3 regions of the Rhodococcus jostii RHA1 genome follow, and region 3 is predicted to be linked to each of the others. Evidence: riboswitches for the same ligand, from Rfam matches in the RefSeq annotation. Region 3 holds a riboswitch; each other region holds the start of a gene.

Region 1 (7,069 bases), 2.3 Mb from region 3:
TCCTGCAGAACCCATCGCGGGTCACCTTTCCGTTGAAAGTGGTCGTTTCCCTTTTCGTCCCCCGCCTATTGGGTCTATCGGTGCGGGTACTGCCGAATGTTTCACCTTTTGGGCAATTTCTCGAAAGTTTATTTTGAACAGTCGACCAAAATGCTTTATTTGAACACTCGACCAATTCGCCTGGACCTCCGAACGAGCAGCGATGGGGTAATTTCGGTTTGAGTAGGTGCATTTCGGGGAAATGCGCAGACACCTGTAGAGCGCGTTGTACCGCCGCCCGCGAAGACCATCGCCGGGGCGATCACGGCCGACGCCACGCCGCACGCACTGCCATCTTCCTCGTCATGACTTACTCACCTCATTCAACAATCCCCGACTGCGGACCACGAGCAACGCTCACGAGGCAACCCACCGCGAAAGCGGTGCCGGCGCTGACGACCGGTGCCAAGGGGGAGGTTACGGTCACCGTCCCGCCGGGGGAGAGTTGGACCTGTTTCGGATTCGACTCGGCCTTCACTATCAAGACCGGTGCCTTCCCCGCCGGGATCGGAAAGCTCAGTGGGTTCGCCAATGGCAATGCCACCGTCTTCTGCTTCGGCGGTACGGCGCCGTTCTTCTTCACCGGATCGGTGCCCGTGGCCTGACCAGAACCCCACTCATTGGGGCGAGTGCCCGTGTTGTGCACCCGGCCAAAAGGTGAGAGAAGGGTGGGCGCCGAGGTCGAGGACCAGGCGGGACGCGGCGCAGATCATCGGGTCGCCGCCGACCGTGGTCGGCGAGCGCGTAGGACAGTTTGATGAGCGCTTCGAGTGCGCTCGCCTGTCGTGCCGCGCGATCGGTACAGCCGTGGTCGGGCGAGGTCGCGGTTGGATCGGAAATGGAAGTAGAAGCCGCCCTTGGTGGCGTGCGGAACTCCGGTGATGTCGTGCAGCGCGGCATGGGTATACCCGTGCCGATTGAACTGGTCCGCCGCCCGCGCCAAGAGGGTGGTGCGGCGGGGCCCGTCGTTGCACCTCTCTTTCGCCTATTTTCCTCTGCACGTCGCCGGGGAATTCGCAGGGAAAACACCGGCGCAGCGCCTTGAAATATTTCACGACGCGACACCGGTTGTCATCCACGGCAGCGCCGCGGATATCACCCCGGCAATATCTCCGGCATTGCTGCGTCTGCCGGAGAATCGCGCCGCGTACACCTTCAATTGGACAGGTGGTCAAAAGAGAATTGGACGACTGCTCAAAATAACAAAAATGCCGATCGCGCAACACAGTCAGCCCTACCGGCGATACACGACGCGGAGGCAGAACCGCCGGGTTTGCCGCGAGAGAAGGAAGTTCGAGTTGCCGATATGTCTGTGTTCTGGATGGTCGAGGTCCTGATGGTGACGTTGGCCGTGATTGGTGTGTCGTTGGCCGCGGCGGTGACCGCCGATGCGGTATCGCGGCGCCCCCGCGATACCGTGCGCGAACCGGATCGCGCCGAGGTGGCGGGGGACTCCTCGGCGTCGCCGGTGCTCACCGCCCGCGCGGTGCGCCGGGACCGGGACTGGCACCGGGTTGCGAACCGGGCGTGGACGGTCTGCATCGCCGCCTCCGTGATCGCGGTTACGGCGGTCGGGCTGTTGATCATCGTGGGATAAAGCCCGCGGCCCCGGCCGCGGGGCACTTACGCTCGATCGATGGCGACGAAGTTGCCCGCCGATCAGCGCCGCGCCCAACTTCTGGAGGCAGCGTTGACGATTGCGGCCGAGCAGGGGTGTCGACGCCCTGACCCTGCGCCCCCTCGCCGCAACCGCCGGGGTGTCCCCGGGAATCGTGCACTATCACTTCCACGACAAGGACACCCTCCTCACCCAACTCGGTGAGACCCAGATTCTGCAGGTCAACGAGGGGATGCGGCTGGCATTGGGGAAGTACACCGAACCCGGCGGGCTGACCGGAATCCCGGGTCTCGAGGATCTGCTGCGCGCCGGGATCCGCGGTCTGTGGCCGATCATCCAGGCCACCCCCGACGGCCAGCTGCTGACCTACGAGCTGACCGCCCACGCGCTGCGCCGGCGTAGCGTCGGAAACGTGGCGACCGGGGCGATCGCGCAGCGGCAGTACCGCACCATGGACGCCGAAACGGTAGCGTTCCTCACCCTGTGTGCGAGACCCGGGCCGACGTCACCTGGATCACCCCGGTCGAGCAGGTCGCCCGGCTCGCGCTCACCTGCATGAACGGGGTGGTGCTGCGGTGGCTGATCGACCGGGACAGCGACGCCGCCCTGATCGCCCTCGACGACCTGGTACAGATCCTCACCAGCAAAGCCCGCTGACGGTCGCGGGTTCCTGTCCCTGCGATCGACGCCGGAGTGCCACAGCGCAGCAGGTTGGCGGGAAAAGCCAGGGGTGAGGATGCTCTCGCGCCGGGGCCGCGCGGCCCGAAGAGAGGTGGGTTCGATTGTTCGTCCTCGGTCCACGCGCGGTGACGGCCCTCGGCCGATGGGGTCAGCGGTCGAGGGTCTCGCCGCCTGCGGACAGCCGTCGAGCCGCGGGCAGCGTTCGGGTGGGGTACCCCGAACCGGACGCAGTATGCGCGTCCAGCGGATGGTCGTTTCCCACCACCACATCTTCGCGGCACGGCATCCACCGATAATCCTGGACGGCGGTGCGCGCGGTCAGGACTGGTCGGGAAGTGTGTCGTCGGGGCGGTCGACGTTCCCGCGCCAGGCGCCGGTTTCGGTGCCGCGCGCTTCGATGAACTCCTTGAACTTCGCCATGTCGGACTTCACCCGGTGGGTCAGGACACCAAGCTTGTCGGCGACGCTCTCCACCATTCCGTCCGGATCGATATCCATCTGCGCGGTGACCCGGGTGTGGGTGTCGTCGAGCCGGTGAAAGGTGACCACCCCGGCGTGGTCGGGGCCGACGTCGGACCTCCACGCCACCCGCTCGTCGGGGTGCTGCTCGGTGATCGTGGCGTTGAATTCCCTTCTCTGCCCGGCAATGTCCAACACCCAATGGGTGGTGGTGGAATCGATCTGCCGAACCTCCGTCACCCCCTCCATGAACTGAGGAAACGACTCGAAGTGGGTCCATTGGTCATACGCCACGCGGATCGGGACAGCGACGTCGACTGCTTCGGTGATTGTGCTCATGACTCGACGCTTACCCGCCCATCACCTCTCACACGCAGGGGCCCGCATCCAACAGTGGTCCGCGCAGAGGTCGAGGGCATGCCCACACGAGGTGGCAAGGTTGCTCGTTGTCGTCCCCGATCGGCTTCGGTCTTCACGTACTGACGTTGTTGCTGCCATGCCTTGGAGCTCACGCAGCGCACCAAGAAGGGTCAGCGATGGACCGGGGCACTTGGGGTGGGCATCGGCCGTTGACCTGGGCGTATCGTGAACTGATGAAGATGAAATCCTATCAGCGCACGGTTGCCGACTGGCTCGCCGAGCGGGACGAGCTGGTGGTGGAAATCCTCGAACTCGAGGGCCGGTTGGAAAGAGCCACACGTCGCCTCGAGGAGGTATCCGCCGAGATCGCCTGGCCGGGTGGAGCCCGATGAGCGCAACTCGTTCATAGCGGCGCGTTCGGGAACTTGCGTTCGCGCTGCCGGTGTTGGAAGCGCTCCCGCTGTTCGTCGAGGAGCAGGACCCCTCGGCGTTGGGTCCGGTGAGAGTCCCGGCGATCACGGTCCGGACGAGCAGGGCGTGCCGATCCAGGTCGTCGGCTCGCCGGGCCGCCTCCTCGTCGTCGAGTAGCCGTGCCGCCAGCCGGTCGCAGTCGATGAGGAGTTGCTCGTACGCCAGACGTGTCGAGGCCTGCTCGTCGAGCCGGGACAGCACGACCCATTCCGCCCACTGCAACGGTATGCGGGCCAGATGGTAGTTGAACCGCAGAAGGGCTAGCGCCGGGCCGCGCAAGGTTGTCACGATCGGCGACGCTAGCTGGTGTAGATGAACAATCATGGCCGCACGCGCGGCCTGTCCGGGCGCTGTCCGCGCTCGTGCACGGTGTGGAGTGCGCGGAGCGCGGCTGGTGCGGGGTCGACTCTGATCAACATAAGTGGGGTCCTCTCACGCCCCGCGTACCCACCGTTCGAGGTCTCAGACAGCGATCGGACCCATCGGGTGTCGTGTGCGCACGGTGCCGTGATCGAAGTACCGGCGGGCGGTACGTTCGGCGATGCGCTATCTGCTCCGCTACGGCAGCGACTCGGTCGGTGGGCAGGTCCTCGAGGCGCTTCGCGCGGACGGTCAGATCTATCCGTGCCAGTTCCTCGCCGAGGGTGGGACGGAAGTCGTGCTCGCCCGGCGGTGGTCGCGGCATCGGTGCTCCTGGTCGGAGCGGCGGTGTGTTCCGTGTCGGTGCCTCAAACAGATTTTCTTGCAGCGGATTCGGCGCCACTGCGTAGACTATGACTACGGGTGACGCGCCGCTATTCTGATCCGGTTGCCTGCGGGGTCGGTGATCGTCGCTGTCCCGTCGATGATCGTTTCCCGGGATGATGTCGCGGTGTTCGAGGTCGGCGGGGACACCGTCCATGCCGTCTACCTCGAACGCCACTATGGAGCTGCCGGCGCCGTACGGGTCCAGTGCCAGTTGCAGGGCCGACTTACCGGTGAGCTGCCATTCGGCGAGATCGGGCAGGTGACGGTCGGCAGGTCGGCCGAAAAACGTCGTGTACCAGGCAACGGCGGCCTCAACATCGACGACGGAGACTACTGCGTTTACGCGGCCGGGCTTCATGGACGGTCATCCTCCCCAGCGGGCCCGGAATGCATCGATTCGCCCCTCGACTCCGGTCAGCGCCTCGAGGGGGCGACCGAGTCACCGGCACCGGACGAGTAACAGGCCCACGCGACATCGTCCGCCCGACCTCGGGGAGAAGGCCGAGGCGCACCCTTCTGGTGTCGAGGTCGGTAACCATCGAGGCAAGGGCCTCGTCGCGACACAGCGCTCCGGCCAGCGACTCCCACTCGCAGCCGCGAATCTCGAGATGATCCCCTCTCGCTCATGCGCCCGGGCGAGGACATCGACGACGCACCGGTGATGTGAGCTCCGTCACATCACGGTCCGATAACGGAAGGGAAACGGCTCGGCGACGGGGACGTCTTGTCGCCCCGAGCTGGGAAGAGTCCCTGCGCGCCCAATGAGGCCCCGCAACAGGCGAAGACACTCCGCGTTATCAAATGGTGACACTGCGGCCTCGGCCCGTTACCGTCGTCACCGGCCGAGGAAACATCGGCCACATCCGGCCCGCCGCGCCAAACCTCGTCCCGCGGGTACCGGAGTCCCGACGAAGCATTCCAGGGACGAGGACGGGGGACCCAAAGTCCTCCAGGGAACGCAAGTTCTCAGACGGACACCGGCCCGAATGTGCTTCGCACACTCGGATCTTGGGGTGAAGCCAGACCCTCTCCAGCCAGGAGAGGCGAGGCCGGGCGACCTCTCAGCCCGAACCCGACAGCTGACCTCGCAGGCGCGTGTGGAGAGGATCTCGACCACTATGAGCGGACGCCATCGCAAGCCCACCAACACCGGCCGCACCGTCGCCAAGGTCGCCGTCACCGGCGCCATCATGGGCGTCGCCGGAGCAGCCTTCTCGGGCACCGCGAACGCGGCACCCGACTCCGACTGGGACCGCCTCGCGCAGTGCGAGTCCGGCGGAAACTGGGGAATCAACACCGGAAACGGCTTCCAGGGCGGACTCCAGTTCTCCCCGAGCACCTGGAACGCACACGGTGGAACCCAGTACGCGGCCACCGCCAACCAGGCCTCGCGTGAAGAGCAGATCGTCGTCGCCGAGAAGGTCCTCGACTCCCAGGGCTGGGGCGCATGGCCGTCCTGCTCCTCGAGCCTCGGCCTGAGCAGCGCACCCACCCAGCGCACCGCCCCCGCAACCGTGCCCGAGGCCCCCGCGGCGCCGGCACTCCCCGACCTCACGGGCGGCGTCCCCAGCACCAACGGCACCTCGCAGTACGCCGGTGTCGTCGACAACGCGATCGAGGCCGTCAAGGCTCAGGGCATCGCGATCGATCCCCAGATCCTGCAGCTCATCGACGCGAACAAGGGACTGCTCCCGCAGTAATCCCCCGCGATTCACAGAAGAGGGGCCCTGCACCGATCCGGTGCAGGGCCCCTCTTCTGTCGCCTGGTCGTGAGGGTCAGGTTTTCGGTGGATCTAGTGGTGTGTCTCTGATTTAGCTGATCTTTTCCAGTGCGACGCGGCCGCGCGCAACCTTGGCGAGGATGGATTCGGCGGTCGCGGTCCATTCGTACGGTCGGGGGCTTTCATTGTGGGCATCGAGGTATTCCTCAATGGAGGCGATGAGGTGCGGTACGGAGTGAAAGACCCCGCGCCGCAGAGCTTTATCAGTCAGCTCTCGGAACCAACGTTCGACGAGATTAAGCCACGAGGAGGAGGTGGGAGTGAAGTGCAGGTGGAACCGTGGATGCTTATCGAGCCAAGCCCGGACCTTCTCGTGCTTGTGGGTGGCGTAGTTGTCCAGGATCAGATGGATCTCCAAGTCCTTGGGCACCTCGCGGTCGATGGTGCGCAGAAATCTCAAGAACTCCTGGTGACGGTGGCGCGGCAGGCACTGGCCGATCACCTTGCCGGTAAGGACGTCGAGCGCGGCAAACAAGGTGGTGGTGCCGTGACGCTTGTAGTCGTGGGTCATCGTCTCGCCGCGCCCTTGATCATCGGGAGCGAGGCCTGGGTCCGGTCGAGGGCTTGCACCGACGACTTCTCGTCCGCGCACAACACGATCGCCCGCTCGGGCGGGTTCAGATACAGACCGACGACGTCGACGAGCTTGTCCTCGAATCGCGGATCATTCGACAGTTTGAACGTCTCGACCCTGTGCGGCTTGAGTCCGCGAGCAGACCACACGCGCTGGACGGTGTCCTTGGAGACCCCGACATACTCTGCCATCGTCCGGCAACTCCAATGAGTCTCGCCTTTCGGGCGGTAGTTCTGCGTCAGGTCCACGATCTCCTCGATCTTCTCCTGCGGGATCGAGGGCTTGCGACCACGACCCTTGCGCACCTCACCCAACCGCGCCATGCCGTCCTCGGCGAAC
Region 2 (7,069 bases), 4.0 Mb from region 3:
ATCGACTCGATCTTCACCGGAACACCGAACGTCGAGGCGTGGAGAATGTTGCCGTTGCCGGCATAGAGGCCGACGTGGGACGCGTCGTTGTAGAAGAGGACGACGTCGCCGGGCTGCAGGGCGTCGCGGGACACCGGGGTGCCGCCGCTGGCCTGCGCCTGACTGGACCTGGGCAGCGTCTTGCCGATCTGCTTGTACGCCCACACGACGAGTCCCGAGCAGTCGAATTCGTCCGGACCGGTGGCGCCCCACACGTAGGGGTCGCCGATACGGGTCATGCCTGCCTGCAGCGCGCTCGTGCCCGAGCCAGGGGTGAGATGCGCGAGGATCGTGTTCGGGTCGAAGCCGGGCGGGAACGGCGTCCCCGCCAGCTGGTCGCGTTCGGCGCCGGTGAGATCTCCGAATGCCTTGATCACGTCGGCGATCTGCGCCTGCAGGTCGCTCTGCTTGCGTTGTAGATCGTCGCTCACCGCTTTCGCTTGCTCGGTCGCGGAGCGTGCGGCATCCGCGGACTTCTTCGACGCCTCGGCGGCCTTCGTGGCTTCCGATGTGGCGGACTGGAACTGCGCGACCTGATTGCGGGTGTCGTTGGAGATGGCGTCCAGAGCGGACATCTGGTCCAGGAGCTGCTGCGGCGAATCGCTCACCATTACGGCGAAGAGGCGATTGGTCCGTGCGCCCTGGTAGTTGGCGGTGGCGAGCTTGTTCACGACGGGCTGGAAGACGGCGACGCGCGCGTTGGCGGCGTCGAGCACACCCTGGTCCGCCGCGAGCTCGGCGTCGGCGTCGCGTTGCGCCGACTGCTTGGCCTCGAGATCGATCTGCGCGTTGTGGAGTGCCTCCGACGTCTGCTCGGACTGCCGGGACAGGTCACCGAGCTTTGTCAGCGCGTCGGTCGGGTTGGTGGTGACCGGGTCTGCACCCGCCTGGATCGCGGGCAGCGACACGAGCGCCACCGACAGCACGCCGGCGGTCAGCACGCTGCCCAGGGAGCGCTTCATCTTGTGTGAGGCCACGGAAATGCAGTTCTCCGATCGTCGCTCTCCACCAGCCGGGTCGGGTGTCCGATGCGCGGCTCAGGGATTTCCTCGGCCGATGCGACCGTGGAGTGCCGAAGAGGTGGTGACCCGCGTTGCCGCCCGGTTGGCGCGACAAGACTTCGCAAGGTCTCGGATAGGTTACGGAATGGCATACGTTTGTGTCCACCTGTGTCACGAACGGGGTGGCGGGGACCACCCGACGGGTGAACGACACGCTGTCTGCCTGGGGCGCAACGACATCGAGGGTGGGTTCGAATCGTGATTCGAACCACCCTCGGTGGTCGTGCGAGATCCTACGAAGCTACCCCGTGCATCCCCGCGCTCGACTCGGTGGATGCCTCGCGTCGCGTGTGGATCAGTAGCGGCGTGCGCCGTCGAAAGGCATGGACGCGATGGGCGCCAGCTTGACGGGCTGCCCCTCGGTGGAGGCGTGGATCACGTTGCCGTTGCCGGCGTAGATGCCCGAGTGCGATCCGCCGTAGAAGGAGACCACGTCGCCGGGGCGGAGATCGGACTGCGACACGGGAGTGCCTGCCGCCGCCTGCGCGTAGCTGGTGCGCGGCAGGTTCAGTCCGGCCTGCTTGAACGCCCACTGCACCAGACCGGAGCAGTCGAACGAGTTGGGGCCGGCGGCGCCGTAGACGTACGGCGAGCCGAGCTTGGTCTGTGCGGCCTGAACGGCCTTGTCACCTGCGGTGCTGGCCGGCGCCGGGGGCGCAGGCAGGTTCGGGACACCGGGGATCTGCGGGATGACGACACCCGGGATCTCGAAGGTTCCGACTCCGGGGATGGTGACGGGATCTGCGGCCGCGGGGGCCGCGGTAGCGGTGAGCGCTCCGACTGCGAGCGCGCCGGCGACGACTGCCCGTCGCACATTCCGCTTGGAAACTTGTGACGCCACGAAAGGGGTACTCCGTTTCTTCCATTCATCCGCCGACCGAGTTAGCTGACGGGTTCGGGCTGGGAAGATCAGCCCTACCCACCGGTGCGTGAGGACGTCCCGGCGGGATTCACCCCAGTAGAAACTTGGGTTCCCGGTACGGCCACTCTCGCGAGAGACCGATTAGGCGGTGACTAGCGATGCTGCCCCGGTGTTGGGGCTGCGAGACTCCGCTAGGTCTCAGGAAGGTTACGAAATGGAATACCCCGATGTCGACCGGGACACGCGGAAAGTGTCCGTTTGGGCCGATTTGGGCTTCGCGGGCGCGCGATACCCACATTCGGTAACGACTGGATAACAGGCGGTTGGTTTCCGATCCCTTTTCGATAGCGGGAGTGGGCATTTTCGCGGAGCCTGACGACTCCCCGATGTCTTCTCGACCAGTGTTCCTGCTGTTCAGCGGGGTGCCGCGGACCGCACCCGCCGCACGCGCCGGACCTGCCGGCACCGGTCCCCGCCCCGTCCGGACCCCTCCTTCGCGGTCGCGCGCCCGACCCTCGCACCGCCCGCGACCGTCGCCCGAGGCGGGCAGTGTGATCCTCGTCTCTCCGGGCTCTTCGGGCTCGCCGGGCGGTTCTGTCGGTGCCCGTCCATACGCTCTGAGCCGTGAGCGTCCCCGGTGTACCCGAACAGCTGAGATTCGACGAGCTCGACACCCCACTGCGGGACACCACGTTCGTGGTGGTCGATCTCGAGACCACCGGAGCGCGGCCGGGCGAGGACGCCATCACCGAGATCGGCGCCGTGAAGATCCGCGGTGGCGAGGTGATCGCCGAAATGGCCACCCTCGTCGACCCGGGGCGGTCCATTCCCCCGCACATCGTGGAGATCACCGGCATCACCACCGCCATGGTGATCGACGCCCCGCGGATCGAGCGAGTGCTGCCGGCGTTCCTCGAGTTCGCACGCGGGGCGGTGCTCGTCGCGCACAACGCCCCGTTCGACACAGGCTTCCTCAAGGCCGCCGCGTCCGCGACCGACACCCCCTGGCCCAAGTTCACCGTGCTCTGCACCGTCAAACTGGCCCGGCGCGTCCTCAGCCGCGACGAAGCGCCGTCGGTCAAGCTGTCGTCGCTGGCCCGGCTGTTCGACGTCGGGACCACTCCGACCCACCGCGCACTCGACGACGCCCGTGCCACCGTCGACGTCCTGCACGCCCTCATCGCGAGGGTCGGCAATCAGGGAGTGCACAGTCTCACCGAGCTCGTCGACTACCTTCCCGACGTCTCCTCGCACCAGCGGGCGAAACGCTCGCTCGCCGGCCATCTCCCCCATGCCCCCGGCGTCTACCTCTTCCGCGGACCGTCCGACGAGGTCCTGTACGTCGGCACAGCCACCGATCTGCGCCGGCGGGTGCGCAACTACTTCACCGGCTCCGAGACGCGCGGCCGGATGAAGGAGATGGTGGCGCTGACCACCCGGATCGACCACGTCGAGTGCGCGCACGCACTCGAGGCCGGTGTGCGCGAGCTCCGGCTGCTGGCAGCGCACACGCCTCCGTACAACCGGAGATCCAAGTACCCGAAACGCGGCTGGTGGATCACGCTCACCGTGGAGGCCTTCCCCCGGTTGTCGGTGGTGCGTACCCCGACCGCCGACTCGCTCGGTCCGTTCCGGTCGCGCTCGACCGCCGTCGACCTCGCCGACGTCCTCGCCGAGTACTGCATTCTCCGCACCTGCACGAGCCGCATCCCGAAGGGAAGGGAGCACGGTCCGCAGTGCCCACCCCGCGAGCTCGCAGGCTGCCCGGCGTCCGTCCACGACCGCGCCACGGAGGACGCCTACCGTCCCGGACCGGAACTCTTCCGGCAGTTCCTGCGCGGCCTGGACGACGCGCCGCTGCACCGCATGCGCGCACAGGTGGAGGAGCTGGCCGCAGGCGAGTTGTTCGAGAACGCCGCACGCCTGCGTGATCGCACCGCCGAGGTCGTGCTCGCGTTGCGGAGGATGCAGCGCCTGGCCGCCCTCACCGCGCTCGATCAGCTCGTGGCCGCTCGCCCGGCCGCGACCGGCGGCTGGGAGTTCGCGGTGATCCGTTCCGGGCGGCTCGCGTCCGCGGGCTGCGCGCGGCGCGGAATCCACCCGATGCCGGTGGTCGATGCGCTCGTCCTCACCGCCGAAACCGTCGTTCCCGACGCAACTCCGCTCCGCGGCGCGTCCCCCGAGGAGGCCGGACTGCTGGCGCGCTGGCTCGACCAGGAGGACACCCGCATCGTCAGCGCCTCCGCGGGCTGGTGCGAGCCCGCACGGGGCGCCGGATCCTGGTCCGAGTGGTGCGCACTCGCGCGAGCGGGGAGCGCGTCGACACGGGACGCCGAGAGCCGACCACCCGCACCGGGTTCCGCCGACCACCGCTTAGGCTGGCGATCATGATCAACGCCATCGTCCTGATCCACGCCGAAGCCCACCGCATCCCGGAGACCGCTCAGGCCGTCGCCGACATCGAGGGCGTCGACAAGGTCTATTCCTGCGCAGGCGACGTCGACCTGATCGCGATCGTGCGGGTCCGGGACCACGCGAAGATCGCGGAGGTCGTCACCGAGGGAATCAACAAGGTGGACGGCGTCTCCCGGACGGCGACGCACATCGCGTTCCAGTCCTACTCCAGCGCCGACGTGGAAGCGGGCTTCTCGATCGGCGAGTAGCTCCGCCGGCTATTTGCTGGTGGCCAGTCCCGACGTGAGTTCGGCCCACCGCGCGAGCAGCGTCGCGGCCGCTCCGCTGTCGATCGACTGCGCCGCCGTCGAGAGTCCGTCCGACAGCGCGTCTTCGAGCGTGCGGCCGCCGAGTCCCCGGAACGCGGCGATCGCCGCCGCGGCGTTGAGGAGGACCGCGTCGCGTACGGGTCCGGTCTCACCGGCGAAAAGTCGCCGCGCCACCGCCGCGTTCACCTCGGCATCGCCGCCGCGCAGTTCGTCGAGCGACACCCGCGCGATCCCGATGTCCCTGGGGTCGAGCTGACGGGTGGTCACCGCCCCGTCCGCCACGATGTGCACGGTCGACGTGGTCGACGTCGTCAACTCGTCCAGGCCGTCGTCACCGCGCACCACGAGCGCCGAGTTGCCGCGCTGCGCGAGCACACCGGCCACCACCGAGATCAGGCCCGGGAACGCGCAGCCGATGAGGCCGGCCCGCGGACGCGCCGGATTGGTGAGCGGTCCGAGCACGTTGAAGACGGTCGGGATGCCGATCTCCTTGCGCGGCGCGCCCGCGAACCGCAGGGCGGGATGGAACACCGGCGCGAAGCAGAAACCGATGCCGACCTCCCGGACGCAGCGGGCCACCTCGTCGGGGCCGAGATTGATCTTCACCCCGAGTGCCTCGAGAACGTCCGCCCCGCCGCTCTTGGACGACGCCGCCCGGTTTCCGTGCTTGACGACGCGAATGCCGGACGCCGCGACCACGAGTGACGCCATCGTGGAGATGTTCACGGTGTTGGATCGGTCACCACCGGTGCCGACGATGTCGACGACGTCGTCGTCGACGGGGACCTTGCGCGCGTGCCCGAGCATCGAGTCCGCCAGTCCGCGCAACTCCTCCGGTGTCTCGCCCTTCATCTTCAGGGCCACACCGAACGCCGCGATCTGCGCGGACGTGGCGTTGTCGGACATGATCTCGTCCATCGCCCATTTCGCCTCGTCCACCGACAGGTCACGTCCGTCGGTGAGCGTGCCGAGGACCGACGGCCACGTGCGTGCCGGCCGCACACCGTCGTTCGTCCCCTGAGCAGTCGGGCTCTGCATCGTCGTGTCCCCTTGCACTAGTGGCGGATCCGGTCCTGGCAGCCTAGTCACCGGGCGGATCGGACTCGCGCGCCGGTTGCGTCGCGTCCCAGCCGTCGACCGAGCCACCGAGCCGCTGCGCCAGCCCGGCCATTCTCGACCGTTCCTGAGAACAGTGCAGCGCATCGAGGATCTGGACTCGCTGCAGCACGAGTCCGACCGTCGCACCGTCCTCGGCCGGGGATGCCGGACCGTCCGCATCCTGCGGTCGGTAACCGTCCTGCGCGGCGATCGACACGGCGTCGGCCACGGACGACGCGGGCAGCCGCAGATGGTGCCGCAGCACCGCTTCCGCGTCGGCGTCCCACCGCGGATCCTCGGCGGCGGCGCGGTCGAGCGCGGTCGAGCACGCCTCCACGTCGTCGAAGCTCGAGGCGACGACCACGAGGTCGGGTCGATCCTGATCGAGGGGGGCCGGTTGCCGACTGCCGAACAGCCTCCGCAGCCACCCCGTACTGTTGTCACGAGAGCGCATGGCTCCACCCTTTCACGGTCCGCCACCAGGGCTGTCAGCAGGGAGAATCGGACAAGCGGGGCGCGTTGACGCGCCGAGGGTGGACCCGGGTAGTCGTCTCTTACGACGAAGCGTCATACTTCTGTCTGTGACGAGCGCAGTAGGGACTTCAGGATCAGCAATCACCCAACGCGTGCACTCGCTGAACCGACCTAACATGGTCAGCGTTGGCACCATCGTGTGGTTGTCAAGTGAGCTCATGTTCTTCGCAGGGCTCTTCGCCATGTATTTCGTGGCGCGAGCACAGGCGAATGGGAACTGGCCGCCGGAGCCGACCGAGCTGAATCTGTTCCTCGCCGTACCGGTGACGCTGGTGCTGATCGCCTCGTCGTTCACCTGCCAGATGGGTGTGTTCGCGGCCGAGCGCGGCGACGTCTTCGGCCTCCGCCGGTGGTACCTCCTGACGCTGGCGATGGGCACCTTCTTCGTCCTCGGCCAGGCGTACGAGTACATCCACCTCGTCGAGCACGGCACCTCGATCTCCAGCAGCGTGTACGGCTCGGTGTTCTACATGACCACCGGCTTCCACGGCATGCATGTGATCGGCGGCCTCATCGCGTTCGTCTTCCTGATCGCACGTACCAAGGTCAGCAAGTTCACGCCCGCCCAGGCCACCGCCGCCATCGTCGTCTCGTACTACTGGCACTTCGTCGACATCGTGTGGATCGGCCTGTTCGCCACGATCTATTTCATCCGTTGATCAGCTGAACGCCCCAGGCAGCCCCCTGACGTCCAGTCCGTCCCGACATACCAAAGGGATACAGATGAGTTCATCCCCCCCTCCCGCATCCGA
Region 3 (7,069 bases):
GGCAGCGTCCCCGTTCCGACGAGGAACGGGCCGACGCCCCCAAGGCGCCGCCGATGCCGCGCAAGCTCACCGTCACCCGGGTCGCGGCGATGCGCAGCCGGGAACTCACCAACAAGGGCATCGCGACGTTCCATCGCGCAGCCAAGGCGGACGGTGCGGACAAGTCGGGGCTCACCGCACTGACCTACGCGGTGATGGCCAACAACGCGACCGACGCGGCCATCGCCGTCGCCCTGGCGAACACCCTGTTCTTCTCGGCCGCGACGGGCGAGGACAAGACGAAGGTCGCGCTGTACCTCTTGATCACCATCGCCCCGTTCGCCGTCATCGCTCCGCTGATCGGTCCGATGCTCGACCGGCTTCAGCACGGCCGTCGCGTCGCACTGGCCACGTCGTTCGGTCTCCGGACGATCCTGGCGATCGTTCTCGTCTTCAACTTCGACAGCTGGGTGCTGTATCCGGCCGCGCTCGGAATGATGGTGCTCAGCAAGTCGTTCTCGGTGCTCAAGAGTGCGGTCACTCCACGTGTGCTGCCACCGGAGATCGACCTGGTGCGGGTCAACTCCCGGCTCACCGTGTTCGGACTTCTCGGCGGAACCATCGGCGCAGGCGCCCTCGCGGGTGGTCTCGCCATGGCCACCGGGTCCGTCGGCGCGCTGTGGCTGGCGGCGGTCATCACCGCCCTGGGCGCGTACCTCAGCATGCGGATCCCGTCGTGGGTCGAGGTCACCGAGGGCGAGGTACCCGCCACCCTCACGTACCACGGCGACGAGCACCCGACCGAGGCGCTGGGGCGCACCCGGGTGCTGCAGGCCGAAGCCGCGGCCACCGCGAAATCCGGTAGACGCCGGCAGCCGCTGGGCCGCGCGGTCATCACCGGGTTGTGGGGAAACAGCACCATCCGCGTGCTCACCGGGTTCCTCACGCTGTACATCGCGTTCGTCGCGAAGTCGAAGACCGACCACGAGCCGCTGGTGCAGGCCGCCATGCTCGGCCTGGTCGGCGCGGCCGCCGGTATCGGCAACTTCGCAGGCAACGCCGCGGGCGCCCGGATCAAACTCGGCCGCCCCGCCCTCATCGTGCTGCGCTGCACGGGTGCCGTGTGGATCATCGCCGTCCTCGCCGCGATCACCGACAATCTGCTGACCGCCGCCCTGGCCACCCTCGTCGCGTCGGCGGCCAGCGCCCTGGCCAAGGTGTCGCTGGACGCGTCGCTGCAGCACGACCTGCCCGAGGAATCGATCGCGTCCGGATTCGGTAGGTCGGAGACGGTCCTCCAGCTGAGCTGGGTGGTGGGCGGCGCGCTGGGCGTCCTCCTGCCCACCGAATACTGGATCGGGTTCTCCGTGGTCTCTGCCGTCATGACCATCGGGCTCGTCCAGACCGTCCTCACCTACCGCGGGAGCACCCTCCTGCCCGGGCTCGGCGGAAAACGTCCCGACCTGGCCGAACAAGAAGTGACCGAGCCCCACTCGACCCACCGGGCCGACCGATCGACAGGAAATGTGACGTAAGTGAGAATGCAGGCGCGAACCAAGAAGATCCTGGCACTGATTGCAGTGGGGCTGATGGTGGTCCTGGTGGCCTTCGTCGGAGTCCTGTACGCACTGGTCCGCAACTCCTCGCCCCGCCTGCCCGAGATCACGGCCTTCGCCCACAACCGGGCCGAGCAGATCCCCCCGCTGGCGTACTGCAACCTGTATCTCGAGGACTGCACAACCGGTGACCTCGCCGAGCTCGACGTGCCCCCCGGCTCCTCGCTGCAGCTGTCGCTGCCGCAGGAGATCGTCGACGCGCCGTGGCGCATGCTCGTCGTCTACCAGGACGCATCGGGACAGGTCGTCGTCCAGGAACAGGCCCACCGCGCCGGTGAGACCCGCGCCGTGACCGTGCCCTCCTCGGAAGACCTGCAGCTGGCAGGCGTCGAGATCCAGCTGCCGTCCGCCGTCATCGACGAGCAGGGGCTCACGAAGGCCCGGGCAGCCTGGTCGATCAAGACCGCCTAGCACGACACACGAAGAAGGCCCCTGCGCCGGAGCGCAGGGGCCTTTTCGTTGTCCGTCGAATCAGCTGTCGAGCTCGCGCGCGACGGCGCGGACCACCTCGGAGATGCGCTGGGCGGTCTTGCGGTCGGGGTACTTGCCCTTGCGCAGATCGGGCTGGACCTTCGCCTCGAGCAGCGTGATCATGTCCTCGACCATGCCGTGGAGTTCGTCCGGCGTGTGCTTCTTGGCGGACGGCTCCTTGCGCGCGGCGTTTTGACGCAGCGACGGCGCCGGGTCGAGCACCTTCAGGCTCAGAGCCTGGGGGCCGCGTCGACCGGCGGCCATGCCGAACTCGACGCGCTGGCCGGCCTTGAGGCCCTCGACGCCCTCGGGAAGAGCGGACGAACGCACGTAGACGTCCTCCCCCTCCTCCTGCGACAGAAAGCCGAAGCCCTTTTCGACGTCGTACCACTTCACCTTGCCGGTCGGCACCGCGTTCACCCGCTCATCACTTGGAGTGCAGTTGGTTGCACTTGGTATGCAAAACAGCGCGCCCCACCTCTGGTGCGGGACGCGCAGTGCCCACAGTCTACCTTGCAGAGACCCCCTCCGACATCCGGGTTTCCAGGCACTATCGTTGCTGGTGTGGCCCACGAACCGACTCCTCCGAGCACTCCTCACACACCCCGGAGGAGCGACGGACTCCTGCGCGTCGCACTCGCCCTCTTCGCGATCGGCTTCGTCGCGATCGTGGCGATCTTCCTGACCCCGGTGCTCTCCGATTCCGAACCGGGCCTCGTTCTCTATCTCATCGCCCTCGCGTGCCCGATCGGCTTCCTCCTCGGAATCGTCGCGGCGCTCAGACAGGGCAGACGCTCGCGCTGACACACCCGACCACCGACCGATGGGACGATCATGAGAATTCTGCTCAACATCATCTGGCTGATCTTCGGCGGTCTGTGGCTGGCGCTGGGGTACTTCGTCGCCGGAATCCTGTGCTGCATCCTGATCATCACGATCCCGTTCGGCATCGCGTCGTTCCGGGTCGGCGTCTACGCGCTGTGGCCGTTCGGGAAGACCGTCATCGACAAGCCGACGGCCGGTGTCGCCTCGCTGATCGGCAACGTCATCTGGTTCGTCATCGCCGGTCTGTGGCTCGCGATCGGGCACGTCGTGACGGCAATCGCCATGGCGATCACGATCATCGGGATTCCGCTCGCGGTCGCAAATCTCAAGATGATCCCCATCTCGCTCATGCCCCTCGGCAAGGACATCGTCGACGCTCCCCAGTGATGTGAGCTTCCTCACATAACGGCCCGGTAACGGAAGGGCAACGGCTCGGCGATACGCACGTCTCGTCGCCACTAGCTGGGAAGAGTCCCTGCGCGCCCAATGAGGCCCCGCAACAGGCGAAGACACTCCGCGTTATCAAATGGTGACACTGCGGCCTCGGCCCGTTACCGTCGTCACCGGCCGAGGAAACATCGGTCACATCCGGCCCGCCGCGCCAAACCTCGTCCCGCGGGTACCGGAGTCCCGACGAAGCATTCCAGGGACGAGGACGGGGGACCCAAAGTCCTCCAGGGAACGCAAGTTCTCAGACGGACACCGGCCCGAATGTGCTTCGCACACTCGGATCTTGGGGTGAAGCCAGACCCTCTCCAGCCAGGAGAGGCGAGGCCGGGCGACCTCTCAGCCCGAACCCGACAGCTGACCTCGCAGGCGCGTGTGGAGAGGATCTCGACCACTATGAGCGGACGCCATCGCAAGCCCACCAACACCGGCCGCACCGTCGCCAAGGTCGCCGTCACCGGCGCCATCATGGGCGTCGCCGGAGCAGCCTTCTCGGGCACCGCGAACGCGGCACCCGACTCCGACTGGGACCGCCTCGCGCAGTGCGAGTCCGGCGGAAACTGGGGAATCAACACCGGAAACGGCTTCCAGGGCGGACTCCAGTTCTCCCCGAGCACCTGGAACGCACACGGTGGAACCCAGTACGCGGCCACCGCCAACCAGGCCTCGCGTGAAGAGCAGATCGTCGTCGCCGAGAAGGTCCTCGACTCCCAGGGCTGGGGCGCATGGCCGTCCTGCTCCTCGAGCCTCGGCCTGAGCAGCGCACCCACCCAGCGCACCGCCCCCGCAACCGTGCCCGAGGCCCCCGCGGCGCCGGCACTCCCCGACCTCACGGGCGGCGTCCCCAGCACCAACGGCACGTCGCAGTACGCCGGTGCCGTCGACAACGCGATCGAGGCCGTCAAGGCTCAGGGCATCGCGATCGATCCCCAGATCCTGCAGCTCATCGACGCGAACAAGGGACTGCTCCCGCAGTAATCCCCCGCGACTCACAGAAGAGGGCCCTGCACCGATCCGGTGCAGGGCCCCTCTTGTGTCGTCGGGTCAGCGGTTGATCACGGTGTGCGGATGCGCGTACGGCAGCGAGTCCGCCGGCAGCGGGAACTCGGTGTCCTCGCCGAACGGGGACAATCCGCCCGCACGGCTCGACGACAGTTCGGTCACGGCGCTATCTCCATCGGCGGTTTCGGGCCACCCTGGATCCACGTACTGCTTCTTCGAATTGTTAGCCACGGTGCCATTTTGACAGGAGCATTCGGCGACGTACAGCCCAGGTCTCTAATCTGATAGTCGATGACCGACACCGACGACGCCACCGCGAGCACCAACGGCACCGCTGCCTCCCCGCGCGGAGCCGCGACCCTCGCGGACTGGCTGGCCGCGCGCAGCGACGCCGAACTGACGGATCTGCTCCGCAAGCGCCCCGACCTGGCGGTTCCACCGCCTGCCACGATCGTCGTCCTCGCCGGCCGCGCCGAACAGCGGGCATCGGTGGCCCGCGCGGCCGACAACCTGACGTCGCTGGACTTCGGCATCCTCGAACTCCTGGCGCTCGAACGGGCCGACGAGGTCGCCGTGCCGCGGGCCACGCTGCAGGACGCAGTGGGGTCGCGGGCGACGAAGAAGACCGTCGACGCCACGCTGGACGGCCTGCGGTCCGTGGGGATCGTCTGGGGGGACAAGACGTCGCTGCGCATCGTTCCCGCTGTCGTGGCCACCATCCCGTGGCGGGTCGGACGCAGCGCCGAACCCGACGAGACGCTGGACGAACCCGGCATCACGGCCGCGCTGGCCGGACTGCAGAGCGTCGAGCGGGACATCCTGGAGACCCTGTCGAAGTCGAGTTCGATCGGACGCACCCGGGACGCGGCCCCGGGAACACCCCCCGACCGTCCCGTGCAGCGACTCCTCGCCGCCGGGCTGCTGCGGTGGATCGACGACGAAACCGTCGAACTGCCCTATCAGGTGCGGCAGGTCCTGCGCGGGGAGGCCGTCTTCGACCCCACGTCGCTGGCCGCTCCCACCGTCACGGGCCGCAAGCACAAGCCGACCGACATCAACGCCGCCGCGGCAGGTGAGGCGCTGGAACTGGTTCGCCACTGCGAGGACGTCGTCAAGGCTCTCGGCGAGATCCCGGCGCCCGCCCTGCGGGCAGGTGGGCTCGGTGTCCGCGAACTGCGCCGGATCGCCAAGACGTCCGGCATCGACGAGAACCGGCTGAGCCTGCTCGTCGAACTGCTCTCCGCTGCGGGACTGATCGCGAGCGGCACCCCGGATCCGGCGCCGACGTCCGACAGCGGGGAGAACTACTGGGCCCCGACCACCGCGGTCGACAACTGGCTCACCGCGCCGGTCGCCCGGCGGTGGCACGCTCTGGCCGCCGCGTGGCTGGAACTTCCGCGCATGGCGTGGTTCATCGGCATGCGCGATGCCAACGACAAACCGGTCGCCGCGCTGTCCGAGGAGGTGCGCGCGCCGTCCGCGCCGCGCGACCGGCAGGCGATCCTGGGACTGCTGGCGGAACTGGGCAGCGGCCACTCGGCGGATCCGGCGGAGGTCAGCCGACTGCTGGCGTGGCGCCGCCCCCGCTGGGGTGCCCGGTTGCGGGTCCACGCGGTCGAACGCACCCTCGACGAGGCCGCGACGCTCGGACTCGTCGCCCGCGGAGCGCTCAGCTCACCCGGACGCGCACTGCTCCACGGCGGCGACGCCGAGGCCGAGATGCACGCGTCGCTGCCCGAACCCGTCGACCACGTCCTCGTCCAGGCCGACCTCACCGTCGTCGCCCCCGGCCCGCTGACTCCGGACCTGCTGGAGCAGATCACCCTGGTCGCGGACATCGAGTCCGCCGGTGCGGCGTCGATGTACCGGATCAGCGAGGACAGCGTCCGGCGTGCCCTCGACGTCGGGATGACGGCGGCCGAACTGCACAGCCTCTTCGCGACCCGGTCGCGCACACCCGTCCCGCAGTCGCTGTCGTATCTGATCGACGACGTCGCGAGGCGGCACGGGCGGCTCCGGGCGGGGGTCGCGGCGTCGTTCGTCCGCTGCGAGGACCCCACCCTGCTCGCGGAGGTCCTGGCGTCGCCGGTGGCTGCAACTTTGGCCCTGCGCGCGTTGGCTCCGACGGTTGCGGTGTCGCAGGCACCGCTGCGGGAAGTTCTGGGCGAACTGCGGGCGGCCGGTTTCGCGCCCGCAGGCGAGGACTCGTCCGGAGCCCTGGTCGACCTGCGTCCCCGCGGCGCCCGGGTCGTGACCCGGCGCAAGGCTCCCGCCGGCCGCACCCCGGCCGTCGCCACGGACGCCCAACTCGACGCGGTCGTCCGGACCCTCCGCGCGGGCGACCTGGCCGCGTCGGCCCGGGGATCCGGCAGCATCCGCTCCGACGGGTCGCGGGCCAGCAGCGCCGCGACCATCGCCCTGCTCAACGCGGCGGCGCGGGAACGCACCAGCGTGACCATCGGTTATGTCGACGCGCAGGGCGTGGCGACGCACCGCATCGTCGATCCCGTGAGCGTCGGCGGCGGTCAACTCGACGCGTTCGACCCGGCGAGCGGCGCGGTCCGGCGGTTCACCCTTCACCGCATCACGTCCGTCGCCCGCGTCGACTGACCCGTGAGTACTTGTTAACCACGGGCGGTTAACAACTACTCACGGGTCAGATAACGATTCTGCGCAAACGCCGAGGAATTTCGGGGCGCGCAATAACGTGATGCTGATATGTACCTGGC

Evidence for each region. A riboswitch is a leader RNA that binds a small molecule or an ion and turns the genes downstream of it on or off. The one in region 3 is predicted to bind cyclic di-AMP.
Region 1: it holds a riboswitch for cyclic di-AMP, as region 3 does, so the genes downstream of both, RHA1_RS34290 (transglycosylase family protein) here and RHA1_RS24255 (transglycosylase family protein) in region 3, are expected to answer to the same signal.
Region 2: it holds a riboswitch for cyclic di-AMP, as region 3 does, so the genes downstream of both, RHA1_RS44465 (NlpC/P60 family protein) here and RHA1_RS24255 (transglycosylase family protein) in region 3, are expected to answer to the same signal.

The regions. Positions count from the first base shown of each region.
Region 1 covers NC_008268.1:7,511,472-7,518,540, forward strand. Annotated here, with positions in the region: gene RHA1_RS34260 (hypothetical protein) at 345-644, shown strand; gene RHA1_RS34265 (hypothetical protein) at 1,346-1,636, shown strand; partial or broken gene RHA1_RS34270 (TetR/AcrR family transcriptional regulator) at 1,676-2,314, shown strand; gene RHA1_RS50730 (hypothetical protein) at 2,487-2,624, opposite strand; gene RHA1_RS34275 (SRPBCC family protein) at 2,657-3,136, opposite strand; gene RHA1_RS50735 (hypothetical protein) at 3,391-3,549, shown strand; partial or broken gene RHA1_RS52215 (hypothetical protein) at 3,561-3,952, opposite strand; gene RHA1_RS49635 (hypothetical protein) at 4,437-4,835, shown strand; cyclic di-AMP (ydaO/yuaA leader) riboswitch at 5,272-5,485, shown strand; gene RHA1_RS34290 (transglycosylase family protein) at 5,494-6,075, shown strand; partial or broken gene RHA1_RS34295 (IS630 family transposase) at 6,188-7,069, opposite strand, start outside.
Region 2 covers NC_008268.1:1,197,427-1,204,495, forward strand. Annotated here, with positions in the region: gene RHA1_RS05425 (C40 family peptidase) at 1-1,016, opposite strand, end outside; gene RHA1_RS44465 (NlpC/P60 family protein) at 1,396-1,941, opposite strand; cyclic di-AMP (ydaO/yuaA leader) riboswitch at 1,956-2,120, opposite strand; gene RHA1_RS05435 (DEDD exonuclease domain-containing protein) at 2,587-4,353, shown strand; gene RHA1_RS05440 (Lrp/AsnC family transcriptional regulator) at 4,350-4,625, shown strand; gene trpD (anthranilate phosphoribosyltransferase) at 4,635-5,723, opposite strand; gene RHA1_RS05450 (ribonuclease E inhibitor RraB) at 5,767-6,237, opposite strand; gene ctaE (aa3-type cytochrome oxidase subunit III) at 6,365-6,976, shown strand; gene qcrC (cytochrome bc1 complex diheme cytochrome c subunit) at 7,041-7,069, shown strand, end outside.
Region 3 covers NC_008268.1:5,238,134-5,245,202, reverse strand. Annotated here, with positions in the region: gene RHA1_RS24280 (MFS transporter) at 1-1,514, shown strand, start outside; gene RHA1_RS24275 (DUF2771 domain-containing protein) at 1,521-2,006, shown strand; gene RHA1_RS24270 (cold-shock protein) at 2,067-2,477, opposite strand; gene RHA1_RS24265 (hypothetical protein) at 2,631-2,870, shown strand; gene RHA1_RS24260 (YccF domain-containing protein) at 2,901-3,278, shown strand; cyclic di-AMP (ydaO/yuaA leader) riboswitch at 3,513-3,726, shown strand; gene RHA1_RS24255 (transglycosylase family protein) at 3,735-4,316, shown strand; gene RHA1_RS24250 (hypothetical protein) at 4,383-4,571, opposite strand; gene RHA1_RS24245 (helicase-associated domain-containing protein) at 4,632-6,950, shown strand.